One region of the Cupriavidus sp. genome, then DNA from elsewhere that is predicted to be linked to it. Evidence: riboswitches for the same ligand, from Rfam matches in the RefSeq annotation. Region 1 holds a riboswitch; the other holds the start of a gene.

Evidence for each region. Region 1 has a riboswitch for cobalamin ahead of ACO550_RS10485 (TonB-dependent receptor plug domain-containing protein). Riboswitches for the same ligand answer to the same signal wherever they lie in the genome.
Region 2: it holds a riboswitch for cobalamin, as region 1 does, so the genes downstream of both, ACO550_RS18485 (TonB-dependent receptor) here and ACO550_RS10485 (TonB-dependent receptor plug domain-containing protein) in region 1, are expected to answer to the same signal.

What each region holds. Positions count from the first base shown of each region.
Region 1 covers NZ_DBHKYV010000005.1:120,089-128,956, forward strand. Annotated here, with positions in the region: gene ACO550_RS10440 (malonyl-CoA decarboxylase domain-containing protein) at 1-341, shown strand, start outside; gene ACO550_RS10445 (tripartite tricarboxylate transporter substrate-binding protein) at 478-1,485, shown strand; gene ACO550_RS10450 (enoyl-CoA hydratase/isomerase family protein) at 1,485-2,267, shown strand; gene ACO550_RS10455 (AMP-binding protein) at 2,364-3,914, shown strand; gene ACO550_RS10460 (SIMPL domain-containing protein) at 4,090-4,782, opposite strand; gene ACO550_RS10465 (EVE domain-containing protein) at 4,873-5,346, opposite strand; RNA gene ssrS (6S RNA) at 5,420-5,637, opposite strand; gene ACO550_RS10475 (cell division protein ZapA) at 6,025-6,348, opposite strand; gene ACO550_RS10480 (hypothetical protein) at 6,345-6,668, opposite strand; cobalamin riboswitch at 6,874-7,135, shown strand; gene ACO550_RS10485 (TonB-dependent receptor plug domain-containing protein) at 7,210-8,868, shown strand, end outside.
Region 2 covers NZ_DBHKYV010000014.1:99,670-108,537, forward strand. Annotated here, with positions in the region: gene ACO550_RS18470 (Ldh family oxidoreductase) at 1-606, shown strand, start outside; gene ACO550_RS18475 (tripartite tricarboxylate transporter substrate-binding protein) at 675-1,691, shown strand; gene ACO550_RS18480 (UTRA domain-containing protein) at 1,828-2,568, shown strand; cobalamin riboswitch at 2,781-3,027, shown strand; gene ACO550_RS18485 (TonB-dependent receptor) at 3,061-5,274, shown strand; gene ACO550_RS18490 (PepSY-associated TM helix domain-containing protein) at 5,285-6,733, shown strand; gene ACO550_RS18495 (metallophosphoesterase) at 6,773-7,570, opposite strand; gene cuyB (cysteate racemase) at 7,759-8,868, opposite strand, start outside.

The DNA of each region.
Region 1 (8,868 bases):
ATGGCGAGGCGCCGGCCGATGGCGCCGCATGGTTCAGCGCCTTGCCGGCCGATGCATCTGATCCCGTGATCCGCGACACCGCCCTGACGCTGGCAGCGCACTATCTGGTGCGTGAAGGCGCCAGGGGCATGCCGGCGGACCCGGTGGCGCGTTTCCATCTTGGTAATGGCGCATGTGTCGAGCGCGTGAACTGGGGCGCCGATTTGTCGCGTAAAGGCCGCGCGCAAGCGTGCGGCATGATGGTGAATTATCTTTACGTACCCGATGCGCTGGATGAGAATCTGGCACGCCTTGGCGATGGCAACCCACGCGTGAGTCGCGCGGTGGCCAAGCTCCTGTGACCCCTGGGTCGGGCACGGCATGGCGCCATGGCAAGCACTTTTGTCGGGTGGTTTTGGGGCGGGCGGCTTTTTGCTGCCTGTTCGTGTAGTACTTCGATTGACTTTCCACGCAGTGAGTAGAGAGAGGAGACAGTACATGAGTCGTCAGCGCAGTCTGACCGCGTTCGCGCGTGCATTTGCAGTAGCCGGCCTGTTTGCCGGTGCCGGGGCAAGCCTGTATGCACCGGCCGTCCAGGCCGCCGATCCGTGGCCGAACAAGCCCGTGACCGTGATCGTGCCGTTCCCGGCCGGCGGCGGTACCGACGCCTTCGCGCGTCCGTTGACCGCGCAGCTTTCCAAGCAACTGGGCAAGCAGTTCGTGATCGACAACCGTGGCGGCGCGGGTGGCACGGTGGGCGCCAGCATCGCGGCCAAGGCAGCGCCCGATGGCTACACCATCTTTATCGGCGGCGCGCACCATGCCATTGCGCCGTCGTTCTACAAGAAGCTCGACTACGACATCGAGAAGGACTTCATCCCCATTACCGTGATCGCGACACCGCCGCAGGTGGTGGTGGTCAATCCGACCAAGGTGCAGGCCAACACGTTGAAGGAACTGATTGCCTATGCCAAGGCGCATCCGGGCAAGCTCAACTATGCGTCGGCCGGTAACGGATCGGCACACCATCTGGCGGGTGAACTGTTCAAGCTGCAGACGCAGACCGACCTCGCGCATGTGCCCTACAAGGGCGCCGGTCCCGCGTTGTCGGACCTGATGGCGGGCCAGGTAGACCTGATGTTCGACGGACTTGGCTCATCGGCGCAACATATTCGTGGCGGCCGCATCAAGGCGCTGGCCGTGGCATCGAAGACGCGTTCGGCCGCATTCCCGAACGTGCCGACCGCGGCCGAGGCGGGTGTGCCGAACTACGAGGTATCGACGTGGTACGCGTTGTGGGCCCCCAAGGGCACGCCGAAGGAGATCGTCGACAAGCTCTACGCCGAGACCACCAAGGCGCTGAACAGTCCCGAGATGAAGGCCATCTGGCTGCAGAACGGCTCCGACATTCCGCAGTTCACGCAGGAGCAGTTCGCACAGTTCGAGCACGCCGAGATCAAGCGCTGGGCCGAGGTGGTGCAGCGCTCGGGCGCGAAGATCGACTGATGGGCGGCACTGTCACGTTCGCACGCGACGGGGCCACGGCCCTGGTCACGCTGTCCCATCCGGGCAAGCTCAATGCGATCTCGACCGGCATGTGGCAGGCGCTGGCCAGCGGATTTGCCGCGTTGTCGGCGGATACGTCGCTGCGCTGCGTGGTGGTGCGCGGTGCCGACGGCAATTTTGCCGCCGGGGCCGATATTGCCGAGTTTCCGGCGGTGCGCGGCGACGCGGCATCGGTGCGCAGCTATCACACGGAAACCATCGCACCGGCGCTGCAGGCCATTGCCGAATGCCTGCATCCGACACTGGCGGCCATCGAAGGCGTGTGCGTGGGAGGCGGACTAGAGATCGCGTGTCATTGCGACCTGCGCATCGCCGCCGCGGGCAGCCGTTTCGGCGTGCCAATCAACCGGCTAGGTTTTCCGATGGCGCCCGGCGAACTGCGTGGACTGCTGGCGCTGGCAGGCCGTGCGGTGGCGCTGGAGATCCTGCTGGAAGGGCGCGTATTCGACGCCGCCGAGGCGGATCGCAAGGGATTGCTGACGCGCGTAGTACCTGAAGCGGCGTTGCATGACGAGGTGGCCGCCACGGTGCAGCGCCTGTGCGCGGGCGCGCCGCTGGCGGCCCGCATCAACAAGGCCACCATCCGGCGCCTGTCGCCCGAACCGGCTGCATTGACCGCGGCCGAGCTCGACGCGCATTTCGCCTATGCCACCAGCCGCGACCATGCCGAAGGCGTGGCGGCTTTCCTCGCGCATCGGCCTCCGGATTTCACCGGGGAGTAATATGTCGGCCGGCCGGGTATCATGGCCGGCTGCACTGCCTTGGCACGTGCGCCATGCCTGTCATTTCCGGCGCGCCATTCCCTCTTGCTCAGTACCATGAACGCCAATCTGTTCGCCCTGTTCGAATCCCGTTTTCCCGCCGATCGCAGCGCGTGCTGCATCGAAACGCACGATGGCCTCTACTACACGTGGGACGATCTCGATCGCGCCACGGCCAAAATCGCCAACCTGCTGGCCGCGCTGAAGCTGCCGGCCGGTGCCCGCGTGGCGGTACAGGTCGAGAAGTCGCCCGAGGCGCTGTTCCTGTACCTGGCCACGCTACGTGCGGGCTATGTGTACCTGCCGCTGAATACGGCGTACCAGGAAGCCGAGATCGACTACTTCGTCGGCAATGCCGAACCGGCGGTGGTGGTTTGCAGCAGCAACAATTTCGGCTGGGTGTCGAAGGTCGCGTTTGCCCATGGCACCGCGCACGTGTTCACGCTCGATGAGAATCGCACGGGCTCGCTGCTGCAGCGCGCGGCGGCGCAGCCGGACACGTTCGAGACCGTGCAGCGCGCCGACGACGACCTGGCCGCGATCCTGTACACGTCAGGCACTACCGGCCGCAGCAAGGGCGCGATGCTGACGCACCGCAACCTGGCATCGAACGCGCTGACGCTGCATGAATACTGGGGCTGGCGCAGCGACGACGTGCTGCTGCATATGCTGCCGATCTTCCACGTGCATGGCCTGTTTGTCGCGTCGCATGGCGCGCTGCTGGCAGGTGCCAAGATGATCTGGGCACCGAAGCTCGACATGGGCCAGATCCTGAAATTCATTCCCCGTACCACGGTGATGATGGGCGTGCCCACGTACTACGTGCGCATGGTGCAGGAAGCGCGTTTCGACAAGGAAGCCTGCCGCAATATGCGGTTGTTCGTGTCGGGCTCGGCGCCGCTGCTGCTGGAGACGTTCGATGCGTTCCGCGAGCGCACGGGCCACACGATCCTGGAGCGCTATGGCATGAGCGAGACCGTGATGCTGGTGTCGAATCCGTACGATCCGGCGCAGGGTGAGCGCATTGGCGGCACCGTAGGCATGCCGTTGCCGGGTGTGTCGGTACGTGTGATGGATGGCGAGGGCAAGCCGTGCACGCCGGGTGTGATCGGCAATGTCGAGGTCAAGGGCCCGAACGTGTTCAAGGGCTACTGGCGCATGCCGGAAAAGACCGCCGAGGAATTTACCGCCGACGGCTGGTTCAAGACCGGCGACGTGGGCCGCTTTGGTGGCGCCATCGCCAGCCAGGCCGGCGAGCGCCAGGTGCCGGACAGCTACCTGACCATCGTTGGCCGCAGCAAGGACCTGATCATCTCGGGCGGCTACAACGTCTACCCGAAGGAAATCGAGAGCTTTATCGACGAGATGCCCGGCGTGGTGGAATCTGCCGTGATCGGCGTGCCCCATGCGGATTTCGGCGAGGCCGTAGTGGCCGTGGTGGTACGCAAGCCCGGCGCGGAAATCGATGAAGCAAACATGATCGGCACGCTCAAGGGCCGCATCGCCAATTTCAAGGTGCCCAAGCGCGTGCACGTGGTGGACGAACTGCCGCGCAATACGATGGGCAAGGTCCAGAAAAACGTACTGCGCCAGCAGTTCGGACTGTAGCCTGAAATCCCGATGGGGTTGCTTTGCTCCCCTCTCCCGCATGGCGGGAGAGGGGTTGGGGGAGAGGGCCGGAGGTTCAAATCGCCACGAGTGGCAAGCAGCACCGCCATGCCCTCACCCCCAACCCCTCTCCCACGTTGTGGGAGAGGGGAGAAAACACAGTCAGAGCCCGTTTTTACTTCACCATCTGCACCGACCCGTTGACCGATACGGTCACCTGGGCCTTGCCGCCTTCCACGGGAATCGGTGCGCCGGCATCGGCCGACATGGCCTTGGCTGCGTACATGCGCGGCATCGGCGGCATGACGCCACCCGATTCATTGACCGAGACTTCGCGGATCGTATAGCCGTTGTAGCCAAACAGCTTCGTCGTTGCTTGCGCCTTGTCGCGGAACGCGGTCACAGCCTGGTCTTCCAGCTTCTGTTCGGCTGCCTGGCGAGCTTCGCGCGACAGCGAGAACGAGATGTTCTGCACCTGCATCTGGTTAGCCAGTTCACCGGCGAGCTTCGATACCGCGGCAAAGTCCTTTGACTTGAGCACGATTTCCGAGCGTCCGCGCCATGTGCTGATCTTGCCGTTGCGGTCGGTGTTCGGATGAATCGTAAAGCCGCCCGACTGCGCTTCCACGCCCGATACACGCTTGGCCTGCGCCAGTGCGGCCTGTGTGCGCGTGGACAGTGCGTTGGAAATGGCGGAAGGCTCCGGGCCTTCCTGTTCGGCGGCCAGCGTCAGCTGAACCACGTCGGTCGGCACTTCGGTCACGGCCTGCGCCGACAGCGACAAGACGCCGGAGGGCGGCGGTACGGTCTGGGCCGAAGCCATGGCGGCAGTAGTGCTCAGCAGCGAGGCGGCCAGCAGTTTCTTCATATGGTTCTCCCGATCGAATGTGATGGCTATCAGATGCGCAACCGCGCATTTCGTTCCATACGGCCATGCGCGCGGGTGAAACCGCGGCGGCTACTTCATCAGCTTGTCGGTGATGAAACGCCATTCGGCCGGCGTGACCGGCGTGATGGACAGCCGGTTGCCGCGGCGAAGCACCACCATGTCCGCCAGCGCGTCATGCTCGCGCAAGGCCGGCAATGGAATCAGCGCGCTCTTGTTCACGAAACGCACATCCACCAGCGACCAGCGCGGCTCTTCCTGCTTCGAGGCGCGGTCGTAGTAGTTGCTCTTCGGATCGAACTGCGTGGGATCGGGGTAGGGCTGCGAGCAGACTTCGGCAATGCCGGCGATGCCGGGCTCGGGACATGACGAGTGATAGAACAGTACGCCATCGCCGATGCGCATCTGGTCGCGCATGAAATTGCGTGCCTGGTAATTGCGCACGCCAGTCCAGGGCAGGGTGCCCTCGCGTGCCAGATCGTCGATGCTGGCCTCGTCCGGTTCGGACTTCATCAGCCAGTACTGCCGCGCTCGCTTCTCGGACATGTATGACAGATTCGACGTTGAAATGAAAAAAGGCGGTGGTTCATTGAAACCACCGCCTCTTCACCACTTGAAGGGGGTCCCCGCCTTGGCCGCTGGATCGGCATCCTGAACCCAAGTGAGGTTCAGAGTGGCTGCGGAAGTCGCATTTTGGGTACATCACCCACTCAGGGAGTCCAAGCTGGGCCCAGACTGTGAATGCGGTGACGCGCTCGCCCACACGACATAATCCCGCACCATGCAATGCATATCGGTTCAAGGAGTTTATGATCCTCACGAACCAGGCAGGGAAACTGTCAAACGTCTGACTTTGATTCCTGTGCGTGCAACACGCTTGGGATGTCAGACGTTTGCCGTTTCAAACAAAGATGGGATGGAAACGGCGGCCGGGCACGATAACCCAACCATTCAACTGTGCTGGTTGCTTGCGCCGCACAGTGGCTCCACTATACACCGCGATGTCAGCCATACCAAGTCGGACATGCCGTGTCGTTACATTTTCCACCACAGTGTTGTCGCGGTGCCGCCTCAGCGCCGTCACAGCGACTAACACGCAACCCATGCACGGCTAACGCGCGGCACAGGCTTCACATGCATGTGATATGTGGTCACGGCCACGCAATTCAAGCATGCGTAGCAGGGTTTTTTATGCGTGCCCGCCTGCCACGCACCTGTGCGTACTTAGCGCGTACCCACGTGTGCGTACTGGCGCAGCGCCTCGTCGGCACGCTCGTTGAGCTCGCGAATGCGTGCACGTACCGCGTCGACGGGAATCGTGCCGTCTTCTTCCTGCTTGCGTCGCGCGGCCAGGAAGTCAGACGCAATACTGATTGCGGCCATTACCGCCACGCGTTCCACGCCCTTGGCCGATACGCTGCCCTTGAGCTTGTTCATCTTGTCATCCACCAGCGCCACGGCTTCCAGCAGCGCGGCCTCATTGTCCGGCGCGATCGCGAAGCGGTAGGACTGGCCGGCGATGATCACTTCGACTTGCTTGTTGCTCATGCGTGTTCTCCGGGGGCTTGCTGCGAGCCTTCCGATGCGGCGCGCGGGGTGCCGTCACCGAGCAGGTCGAGCTGGCGCGCATCGCTGGCCGTGGGCAGCTTGTCCAGGATGGACTGGATGCGCAGCTGGGCTTCCTCGATCTTGATATTGAGCAGTTCGCGGTCGGCCGCCATGGCTTCGCGGTCCGCACGCAACTGGCTCGCCTCGGCCTGCAGGCGGTCGATCTCCGCGCGCAGTCGCTGGTTCTCCGCCGCTAGGGTGTCTGCATGATGCAGCACGCGCCCGATCTTGGCGGCCAGTTGTTCGAGTTCGTTGAGCATAGTGCCTGTCGTGTCCGGTAGGAATTGGTGTCAGGTTTCGGGATTCTAGCCGATGCACGCGCGGGAGCTACCGCCAACGTGCCCGATGAGACTAGGGTGTCGACCGGAAGTTGCATCGATCTGCGCCGATCGGCACGATTCCACGTGCCAAACAACGGTTATCGGCAACTTGATCGGTCGCATTGACGCCAACTTTGAAACTGCCTACACTCGCGCCGTTCCAGGTGCTCGCGGCCTCCACACGTAGGGGTCGCAGTTCAACGGGAAACAGGGAGCCAGGGCGCCGACGTCATGTCGGGGCAGGCCAACCTGTGCTGCCCCCGCAACGGTAAGCGATCGCGAATCCGCCAGTTTGTTTTTCGGTGTCATTCGCAGGGCCGGCCAAGCGCCACTGATCCGTGTCGATCGGGAAGGCGGCCTGCCTGATGTCGTCAGCCCGGATACCGGCCTGTAGAACGCGGGCGTCCGCCCCCACGCGGCACGCCTCATCGCCATATGGTCCGCGGGGGAACGGGCCAGGCCGTTCTTATCCATCCTGCTCATGCGTTCCACGCTATCCAGGTCGACCGTCGCGGTGAAGCCGCCGGTTCGCCCGTCCGTGCCCGCCATCATGGCGGCCGTTGCCGTTTTTTCCGCATCCCATGTGTCGGCGTTCGCGCAAACCGCGCCCGCTGAAGACACCCCGGCCCAGTCCGAACAGTCCACCCAGCCAGCCCAGACGCTGGCACCGGTAGTCGTCACCGCATCGCGCACTGCCCAACGCGTGACCGAGGCGCTGCCGCATACCACGGTAGTGACCCAGGACGACATCGTCAACTCGCAGGCGCCCGACCTGCGCTCGCTGTTGCGCGGCAAGGCCGGGGTCGAGTTTGCCACCAATGGCGGCATGGGGGCCAATACCTCGCTGTTCATGCGTGGCGCCAACTCCAATCAGGTGCTGATCCTGGTAGATGGGGTGCGCATTGCCGGGGTCAGCGGCGGCACGGCACAGCTCGCGAATATCCTGCCCGACCAGATCGACCATATCGAGGTGGTACGCGGCAACGTGTCGGCCCTGTATGGTTCGGATGCAATTGGCGGCGTGGTGCAGATCTTTACCAAGAACGGCGTCGGCCAGGCGCCGGCCGCGAACGCGCAGGTCGAGTACGGCAGCAACAATACACGCCAGGGCACGGTGGGCTATGGCGGCCAGATTGGCGATACCTCGTTCAACCTGACGGGCTCCATCTTCAAGACTGACGGGTTCTCGTCGATCAACTACAACCAGTGGGCGGCAGCCAACGCTGCCAGCGTAAGACGCGGCGCGGGTCCGAACCCGGGCGACAACCCCTACGAGAACAAGAGCGTTTCAGGTCAGGTCCGGCACAAGTTCACGCAGGACTGGCATGCCGGCTTTGCGGCGTACTATTCCAACAGCCAGCTCTCCTACGACAGCACCAGCGGCAAGCCGACCGACGACTTTCGCATGGACAGCGAGCTCTACACGCTGTCCGCATTCGCCAACGGCAGGGTGACATCGAACTGGACCACGCACTTCAAGGTCGCGCAGAGCGAGGATCGCTCCGAGGGCACCAAGAACGGCCTGTTCGACAGCCTGTTCAGCACGCGCAACCGCCAGTTCAACTGGCAGAACGAGTATGCGCTGACACCCGATCACAAGCTGCTGTTCGGTACCGACTGGCTGCAGCAGGAACTGACGTCGAGTTCGTACAACGCCCCTTCGCGCAACGTGTTCTCGGTCTATGGTGGATATGAAGGCCGGATCGGTCGCCACCAGTTGCAGATCAATGCGCGCAACGACCATTACTCCGACTTCGGCAACCAGGGCACCTTCTTCGCCGGGTACGGCTTCAACGTGACCGAGCAGGTCAAGCTGATCGCCAACATCAGCAATGCGTTCCGCGCGCCGACGTTCAACGAACTGTACTATCCGGGCTTTGGCCAGCCGAACCTGCAACCCGAGCGCGCCAAGTCCGCAGAAGCGGGCGTGCAGGTCGATACCGCCAGCGCCGGACTGTTGCGCGTGACCGCGTTCGAAACGCGCTATGACGACCTGATCGTGTCGACGCAGGTATCGCCGGGCATCTACCTGGCGCAAAACGTGAACAAGGCCAAGGTGCAGGGTATCGAGGCCACTTGGCGTGCCACGGTATGGGGTACCGACCTTGGCGCCAACGTGACCTTCCAGAACCCGGTCGAC
Region 2 (8,868 bases), on a different contig from region 1:
CCCGCATGGGGAGGCAAGCGGCCGCTGTTCGGGACGAACCCCATCGCGGCCGTCTTTCCGCGGCGCGGCAAGGCTCCCGTCGTGATCGACCTGTCGTTGTCCGAGGTGGCGCGCGGCAAGATCATGGTCGCCGCCAAGCAAGGAAAGGCAATCCCGTTGGGCTGGGCACTGGACGAGAACGGTCAGCCAACCACCGATGCCAAGGCAGCGCTGCGCGGTTCCATGTTGCCGGCTGGCGGAGTCAAGGGCGCGATGCTGGCGCTTATGGTCGAACTGCTGGTGACATCGCTGGCCGGCGCGCAGTTTGGTGCGGAAGCCGATTCGTTCTTCGAAGACGCAGGGAATCGCCCGCGCATCGGCCAGCTATTCCTGGTGCTGGATCCCGGCGCATTCGCGGGTAGCGAAGCCTACGCGGAGCGTGTGGAAGCCCTGCTAAGCGCCATGCTGGGCGACGAAGGTGCGCGCCTGCCGGGCGCACGGCGGCATCGCGCCCAGAAGGAAGCCGCAGAACATGGAGTAGAGATCCCGGACGCGTTGTGGAGCGAGCTTCGCACAATGGCAGGAGAGACAGCAGGGGAGTCGGCAGGAGAATCAATCAAAGCCTAGCGCATTTCATCATCCGAGCAGCGGCGAGCCTGCGTAAGACGGGCTGACGACCACAAAGGAGACAAACCATGCATCGACGCTTTAACCTTGGCGCGCGCAGAAGCTTTTGCTGTGCGTTCACGACGTTGGCAGTGATCGCGGCCCTGGCAGGGCCTCAAACCGTGGCTGCGGCAGCGCCGCAGGATGGCGTGGCGAGTTATCCGGACAAGCCAATCCGGTATGTGGTTCCGTTCGCCGCAGGCGGCCTGACTGACCTCATGGCGCGCACGGTGGCCCAGCAACTGTCGGAAGAATGGAAAAAGCCCATCGTCGTGGACAACAAGCCCGGTGGCAATGCCAACATCGGGGCAGACCAGGTTGCGAAAGCGCCTGCGGACGGCTACACATGGTTGGCGGTAACGCTGACGCATGCGTCGAACGTGACGCTGTTTCCCACGCTGCCGTTCAGTATGCAGAAGGATTTGCTGCCTGTCGTTCGAGTCGCTTCGTCGCCCATGGTGGTGGTGGTCCCGGCCAATTCTCCGATCAAGTCAATGAAGGAGTTGGCGGCCGCCGCGCAAAGGTCGACATTGAATGCCGGATCTAGTGGGAATGGCACGCCGCCTCATCTGACGCTTGCGCTGTTCGAAAGCCAGAGTAAGGTCAACCTGACGCACGTGCCATACAAGGGCGGCGCGCCTTCCATGACGGATCTGATCGGTGGCCAGATCGATGTGGTCTTCTCCAATTTCCCGGAATCGCTGGCGTACGTGAAAGCCGGGAAACTGCGGGCCCTGGCGGTCACCACCCGCGAGCGTCACCCATTGCTTCCGGATGTGCCGACCGTCGCGGAGGCGGGGTATCCCGACCTGATTGTTGAGAACTGGACTGGCCTGATGGTGCCAGCCGGTACGCCGCGCCCCGTTGTGGAGAAAATTTCCGCATCCGTGGCGCGCATGCTGGCAAATGAATCGGTGCGCCAGCGCATTGCGGCAGCGGGCTTCACACCGGCACCGCAAAGCGGTCCGCCGTTTGCCGAGTACTTCGGTACGGAAGTGACGCGATGGGCCAAAGTCATCGAAGAGAAGCGCATCCGGGTTGAGTGACATCGATGTTCCGCGCTGGTTGCCAATGGGACGCACCGGTTTCTTGGGGGCTGGGAGCAAGTTCAGTATCATGTAGTTTATCTATATGAATGTCGGCTTGCCGGCTTTGAAACCGCATAACCTGAGGATATTCGTCGTGGGTTCCAGATTCGACGCCAGCGCTTCCATTGGTGGCGTTTTGTACAAGGATGTGAAACGCGCCATTCTGGCCGCGCTTTCGGAAGGCGAGTGGAAGCCGGCCGAAGCAATTCCGTCGGAACGGAAGCTGATCGAGCGGTTCGGCGTTTCCGTCGGGACACTGCGCAAAGCGATCGATGAGCTGGTGGCGGAGAACATCCTGATTCGCCATCAGGGCCGGGGCACGTTCGTAGCAACGCATCGGCTGGAAGACCACTTCTTCCGGTTCTTCCGTGTGGTGCGCCAGGACGGGCATCGCGACTATCCAACCGTGCGGCTTGTGAAGTTCCGACGTGCCAAGGCAGACAAGGCCGAAGCAGCGGCGCTGGGACTATCGGTCGGTGACCCCGTTTTCAGGTTCTCCAACGCGCTTTCGCTGGAGAAAACGCCGGTCATGATCGATGACATTACGGTACCGGCAGACAGGTTCCCGACGCTCACGGAGGCGCAACTTCGTGAGCGACCGAATACGCTATACAACTTCTATCAGGATGAGTTTGGCATCAACATCATCCGCACCGAGGAGCGGCTGCGTGCGACCCTGGCGGACAAGGAAGATAGTGAGTTGATCGGCGCGCCTGAAGGCTGTGCGTTGCTGCTGGTCTTGCGGGTAGCGTATTCATACCACGATGAACGCATCGAGTATCGCGTCTCAAAGCTCAACACATCGCATCATGAGTTCACGCTGTCGCAGCCTTGACGGCTGAGCCGCGTCGCTCACAAGTTGGATGCTCTGTCTCACCGCACCAATCCATCGACGGACTTGGATATCTACCAAATACGCCAACTTCGATATCAAATCGAGCCCTCTGTCGCCGGCTCGAATCCAAAATGTGTTGTTTCTGTTACGGAGTTGGGCTCGTAATGGATAGTTACGAGTAGAATGCGCTCGCGGCGCGTACCCCTTGCGCGCCGAACGTGATGCAGGTGCCGATGGGAAATCCCATTGGTTAAACGGGAAACAGGAACGCCGCAAACTCGGCCAGCCTGTGCTGCCCCCGCAACGGTAAGCAGGTTTGGGAACCATCACGTCGGCTCTGAGTTTTCGAGTCGACAGTCACTGCGCAACAGCTTTGCTGCCGCGGGAAGGCGATGGCATCCTGGAAGCGAACGCTTCCAACCTGCAAGCCCGGATACCGGCCTGTTGTCATCATCGACACTCATTGCACGGACGGGGTCGTCCGGCTTCACGATGAAATACAACTTGTCTGCGTTTTCCGCTGGCCGCTCGCGCTCGGCACAATTCCGCCTGCGCTTGTCGTATGGACGCCAGCCGCGCCTGCTGGCTGCCTCGCTCGGCACCGTTGCCGGCCTGAACCTTCCCTACGCATTTGCCCAGGAGATCCCTTCGGAGAGGAAGGAGAGCACGCTCCCGGCCATCACGGTCAGCGAGGTCGCGCAACCCGGACTCGCACTGTCGAAGCCCGAATACACCGGCAGCCGGCTTGGCCTGACGCCGCTGGAAACACCCGCGAGCGTTGAAGTGCTCATCGGCGAAACGATTCGCGCGCGCGGCGACCTGAGCGTGCGCGAAGCGGTCACCCGGGCCACCGGTATCACGGCGAACCCGGCGCCGGGCAACGGCGGCACGTCGCTGGCCGCGCGCGGTTTCGCGGGGCAGGGCTCGGTCATGCAACTGCTCGACGGCACGCGCATGTACGTGGCGTCGGGCACCGTCACCTTCCCGTTCGACACCTGGTCGGTGGATCGCATCGAGGTCCTGCGTGGTCCCGCTTCGGTCATGTATGGCGAAGGGGCAATCGGCGGTGTGGTCAACGTGGTGCAGAAGAAGCCGATCCGCGGCCCGATCGAGAACGAACTCCAGATCACTGGCGGCACTGAAAAAACCGCGCGCGTGGCGTTCGACAGCGGCGGCAAGGTCAATGACAACCTGTCGTACCGTTTCGCCACCGCCTACAACCGCTCGGCCGGCTGGGTCGATCGCGGCGACTCGAACAACCTGATGGTGTCGGCGTCGGTGCGGCTGGACGTCAACCCGGACTTCAACCTGACGCTGTCCTATGACGACGGCACCCAGCATCCGCAGCAGTACCTTGGCACGCCACTGGTGAACGGCAGCCTGGATACTTCGCTGCGCAAGAAAAACTACAACGTGGGCGATGCCCAGATCAGCTATCGCGACCGCTGGACGCGCCTGAACGCCGAATGGACGCCCAATGACCGCGTCACGGTGCGCAACCAGTTCTATTACCTGACCAGCCATCGGCACTGGCGCGACAGTGAGACCTATACGTTCCTGCCGGCCACCTCGCAGGTACGCCGTACCGACTACCTGGAAATCCTGCACGACCAGGAACAGGTGGGCAACCGCGCGGACATCACGGTCAAGAGCAGGCTGTTCGGCCTCGACAACGCCACGACGGTGGGCTTCGACGTCAACAAGATCAATTTCACGCATTCCAACAACTCGCCGTATGGCGGCTCGTCGACGGTCAATGCGTATGACTTTGATCCGGGAATGTTCTTCAGTCCGCCGGGCATCGTTACGTCACCGCGTTTCCGCACCAACACCACGCAGTACGCGCTGTTCGGCGAACATCGCATTTCCGTGACGGAGAAGTGGTCCGTGATCGGTGGCGTGCGTTTCGACCATGCGGCGATGACCCGTACCGATCTGGTGGCCAACACGGCCTGGGACAAGACCTTCGCCAATACCACGTGGCGCGTGGGTACGGTGTACCAGTTCACACCGAGCCTGTCGGTCTATGCGCAGTACGCCACGGCCACCGATCCGCTCGGCGCGCTGATTACTACGTCCGATGCGCAACGGAACTTCGAACTGGCCACCGGCAAGCAGGTGGAAGTGGGTGTGAAGCAGGCGTTCTGGGGCAATCGCGGTGAATGGACATTCGCGGCTTACGAGATCCGCAAGAAGAATCTGCTGTCGCGTGACCCGGTCAATCCGACCATCACGCAGCAGGTAGGAGAGCAATCGTCACGCGGACTGGAAGCCTCAGCCAGCGTGGAAGTGGTGCGCGGCCTGCGTCTGGATGTCAACGGTACGGTGCTGCGTGCGCGCTACGACGACTTCAACGAATCGGTCGGTGGCGTACTGGTGTCGCGCGCCGGCAATGTGCCGACCAGCGTACCGCAGCAGGCGGCCAATGCGTGGTTGACCTGGAACTTCGTGCCACAGTGGACGCTGGGGGCGGGCCTGCGTTACGTAGGTGGCCGCTATGCGGATACTGCCAATCGTGTGCGCGTACCAAGCTACACAACGGTCGACACTGCACTGTCGTGGCGCGTGTCGAAGCAGGCGGCGTTGACGCTGCGCGTCTACAACCTGTTTAACCGCGATTACGCCGAATCGTTCTCGAACGGCGGCCAGCAATGGCTGCTGGGGCGTCCTCGCTCGGCCGAGCTGTCAGTCAACTTCTACTTCTGAGGCCGCGGCCGTGTGGCGCAAGCTCAGGGTGAAGCGCTGGCTGTACCTGATCCATCGCTGGATGGGGATAGCCGGCTGCCTGCTGATCGCGATGTGGTTTGGCTCGGGGCTGGTCATGATGTATGTGGGATTTCCCGCGCTGACCGATACCGAACGGCTGGCCGGCCTGCCGCCGCTGGCGCTGCGCTCGATCGCCACCACGCCCGACGCAGCCATGGTAGCGGCGGGGCTCGATACCTTCCCGCGTAGCCTGCGGCTCGAGATGGCGGGCGATCTACCCGTCTATCGCATGATCGATGGCAAGGGCAGGCCGTACACCGTTTCCGCGGTCGATGGCCGAGTGATCTCGCAAATCGACGCAACCACGGCGCAGGCTATCGCACAACGGTTTGCCGGCAAGCCGGCGCAGTGGCTGGAGACGGCCGAGCGCGACCAGTGGACCGTGCCAAATGGGCTGAACGCCTGGCGGCCGTTGCACCGCCTCGCTATCGACGACGGCCTTGGCACCGAACTCTACGTCTCGGCGAAGACCGGCGAGGTCATGCGCGATACACACCGCACCGAACGCTTCTGGAACTGGCTGGGCGCGGTGCCACACTGGCTCTACTTCACGCCAATCCGCAAGGATCCGCCGTTGTGGCGGCAAGTGGTGTTGTGGACGTCGGGGCCATGCGTGGTGGTGGCCATTAGCGGTATCTGGATTGGCTGGTTGCGGTTGCGTGTGCGGCGTCGCTTTGCGCACGGCAGCATGGGCGGCACGTCGCCCTATCACGGCTGGATGGCGTGGCACCACGCCGCGGGCCTTGTCGGCGCGCTGTTCCTGCTGTTCTGGCTGATCTCGGGCTGGCTGTCAGTCAATCCGAACCAGTGGTTCAATGGGCGCGGTTTCGAAGGGGCGGCGCTGCAGCGCTACGCCGGGCATGCGGCCGCGTCATTCCCGACACCGGCCTGGCACGCGCTTGGTGATGGCGTGCGCGAGATCCGCATGACGTGGACGGGAGGCAGGCCGGTGCTGCTGGCGTCTTCGAGTGACGGACACGTGCGTGCGATCGATCCACACGGTGGTGCACCGCTGCAGTGGCGGGACGATGCATTGATCCGTGCCGCGGCGACGCTGATGCCCGAGGCACGCATCGCGTCAACAGATGTGCAAACCGAACCCGATGCTTATTGGTACAGCCATCACCATGCGCGCCGCTTCCCGGTACTGCGCATTGGTTTCGACGATGCCAGCCATACCTGGGTCTACGTCGATCCGGCGACCGGGCAGGTCATCGGCCGTAGCGACGATAGCCGCCGCATTTACCGCTGGCTGTTCAACGCCGTTCACAGCTACGACTTCGTGGCGTTGACGCAAAACCGTCCCTGGTGGGATGTTGTGGTCTGGGCACTGTCGATCGTCGGCCTGGCGATGTCTGTCAGCGGCGTGGTGGTGGGATGGCGGCGGCTGCGCCGCTGAGCCGCTGGGCCTGCACTCGTTCCGCAAGAAACAATCTTCTCACGCGAACGGCATCGGCCCCTCGAAATGGTCTACGTAGCATAGGTGCGATACGGTGCCGCCAGTTGTTCCCCATCGATGCAGCATGAAGGCCGGGGGCTCCATGTACGACGCTGGTTTTGCATCGGCATGCAATCGCAAGGCAATCTGGGTCGTGGTGCTCGGACATGTCAACACGGGTATCGTACCTAGACGCGCATGCATGGCACGGTGAACGTGTCCTGCGATGATCAAGTCGACATTCCGATGCCGCGACAATACTTGATCGACAACGCCAGACTCGCGCAATCCATACTTGTCCAGATAGGGGATGCCGGTGTCGAACGGCGGGTGATGCATCGCAATGACGATTCGCCTGTCCCGGTTCGCTTCGAGTTCACGTTCAAGCCACGCAAGCGTCGATGGGCTTAGTTCGCCATGGTGGAAGCCCGGAACGGTGCTGTCGACTGCCAACACATGCACAGCGCCAACGTCGAAACCAAAATTGAGTTCGCCGGCCTCGGGCCACCATGGCTGGTCGCCAAATGCCGCCCGCAGAGCATCCCGATTGTCGTGATTGCCAGGCATGAGTGCATAGGGGTGGATCAACGACCCGAGTAGCTCTCTCAGCATGGCATAGGCCTCTGGCGATCCGTCGTCGGTCAGGTCTCCGGAGATCAGGACGGTGTCAGGGGCGGGGTCCAGACGGTTGAGCGCATGGATGGCGCTCAGGAACATGGCATTCGAGTCGATCAGGTTCTGGTAAAGCATGCCCTGAGGTCGAACATGGATATCTGAAACCTGTGCGATCGATGTCATCGGTATTCCCGGCTTCCCCTGCTGGTGTGCAAATGTGTCGCTCGTCCCTTGAGCATGTTAGCCGAGGTCAGGGACGGTTGTGCGTGCACCGAATTTGGGCGAAATACTGGTTAGCCATCGCCTTATGTCCTGATGTCGCCAGCGACCTATCGTACCGGCGTTGATTCGGACTGAGAGCGTGGCTCGCACTACGCCTTGGTGGAGGTCGCTAGCTGGACGCACCGTTTTGCAAGGACATCGGTTGGGTCCACCAGTGCTACGCTCGCGCTCCCGACCGGAAAGCTGTCGGCCTGCGAGAAAATGAGCGGCAGTTCGGTACAGCCGAGGATCTGGACTTGTGCGCCCTTACTTTGAAGGTGCTCGATGGCCGCCCGAAGTGACTCGGCACAGTGCCCCTGCGTGTAGCCGGCCTTCACGCCTGCCGGGCCGTAGATGGCGTCCATCACCATGTCCTGGAAGTCGGGCGACGGCGTGATCAACTCGAGCTGCCCCTCGGCGGCATCGTGATAGACCCGGCTCTCCACTGTGCCTGACGTCGCGAGTAGTCCGACTTTCGTGCCCTTTCCATACTTGCTCACAATGTGCCCGACGGTCTCCGTCAGCATGTTCACAATCGGGATCGAGAGATGCGGTTGAAGCCGCTCGACATACGCATGGGCGGTATTGCAGGGGATTGCAATGGCGTTGGCGCCCTCGGATTCGAGACGTTTGCAGGTCGCATAGAGTGCAACTGTCGGGTCCGCTTCGTGGCGCAGAAGATTTGCGGTGCGATCCGGGATTTGCGGATTTTGCTCCACGACCATCTTGATGTGATCCTGGTCCCTGGTCGCGACGGTGTTGCTCACGACCTTGCCCATGAAGTCGACCGTTGCGGCAGGGCCCACGCCGCCGACGATGCCGAGCTTGAAGGCCGGACTGACTTGTCCGTCCGCCATGGACGTAGCATAGTCAGCGTAGACCTGGTTCACATCGACAATGGGGATGCCACGACGTTGCAACGCGGTGGCGACCAGTGAAAGTTCGGTCATTCCCGGGACAATCAAGGCGGCCCCGGCGTCGAGCAATTCCAGACACGATTGATGGACGTGCTCCAGGGCGATGCCCTCGGTGTTCCCGCCTTTGATGCCGTCTGCACCGTACACCGCCTCCATCAGTGCAGCCTGTGTCGTGGCAGTCGGATATACGATCTCATAGCGTTGACGGAAGTGCGTATCGAACAAGCCCGCAACGCGAACGTAATCTGACGTCAGGACGCCAATGCGTCCACCGTCCGGCAATGCGTCACGCAACGCCTGGGC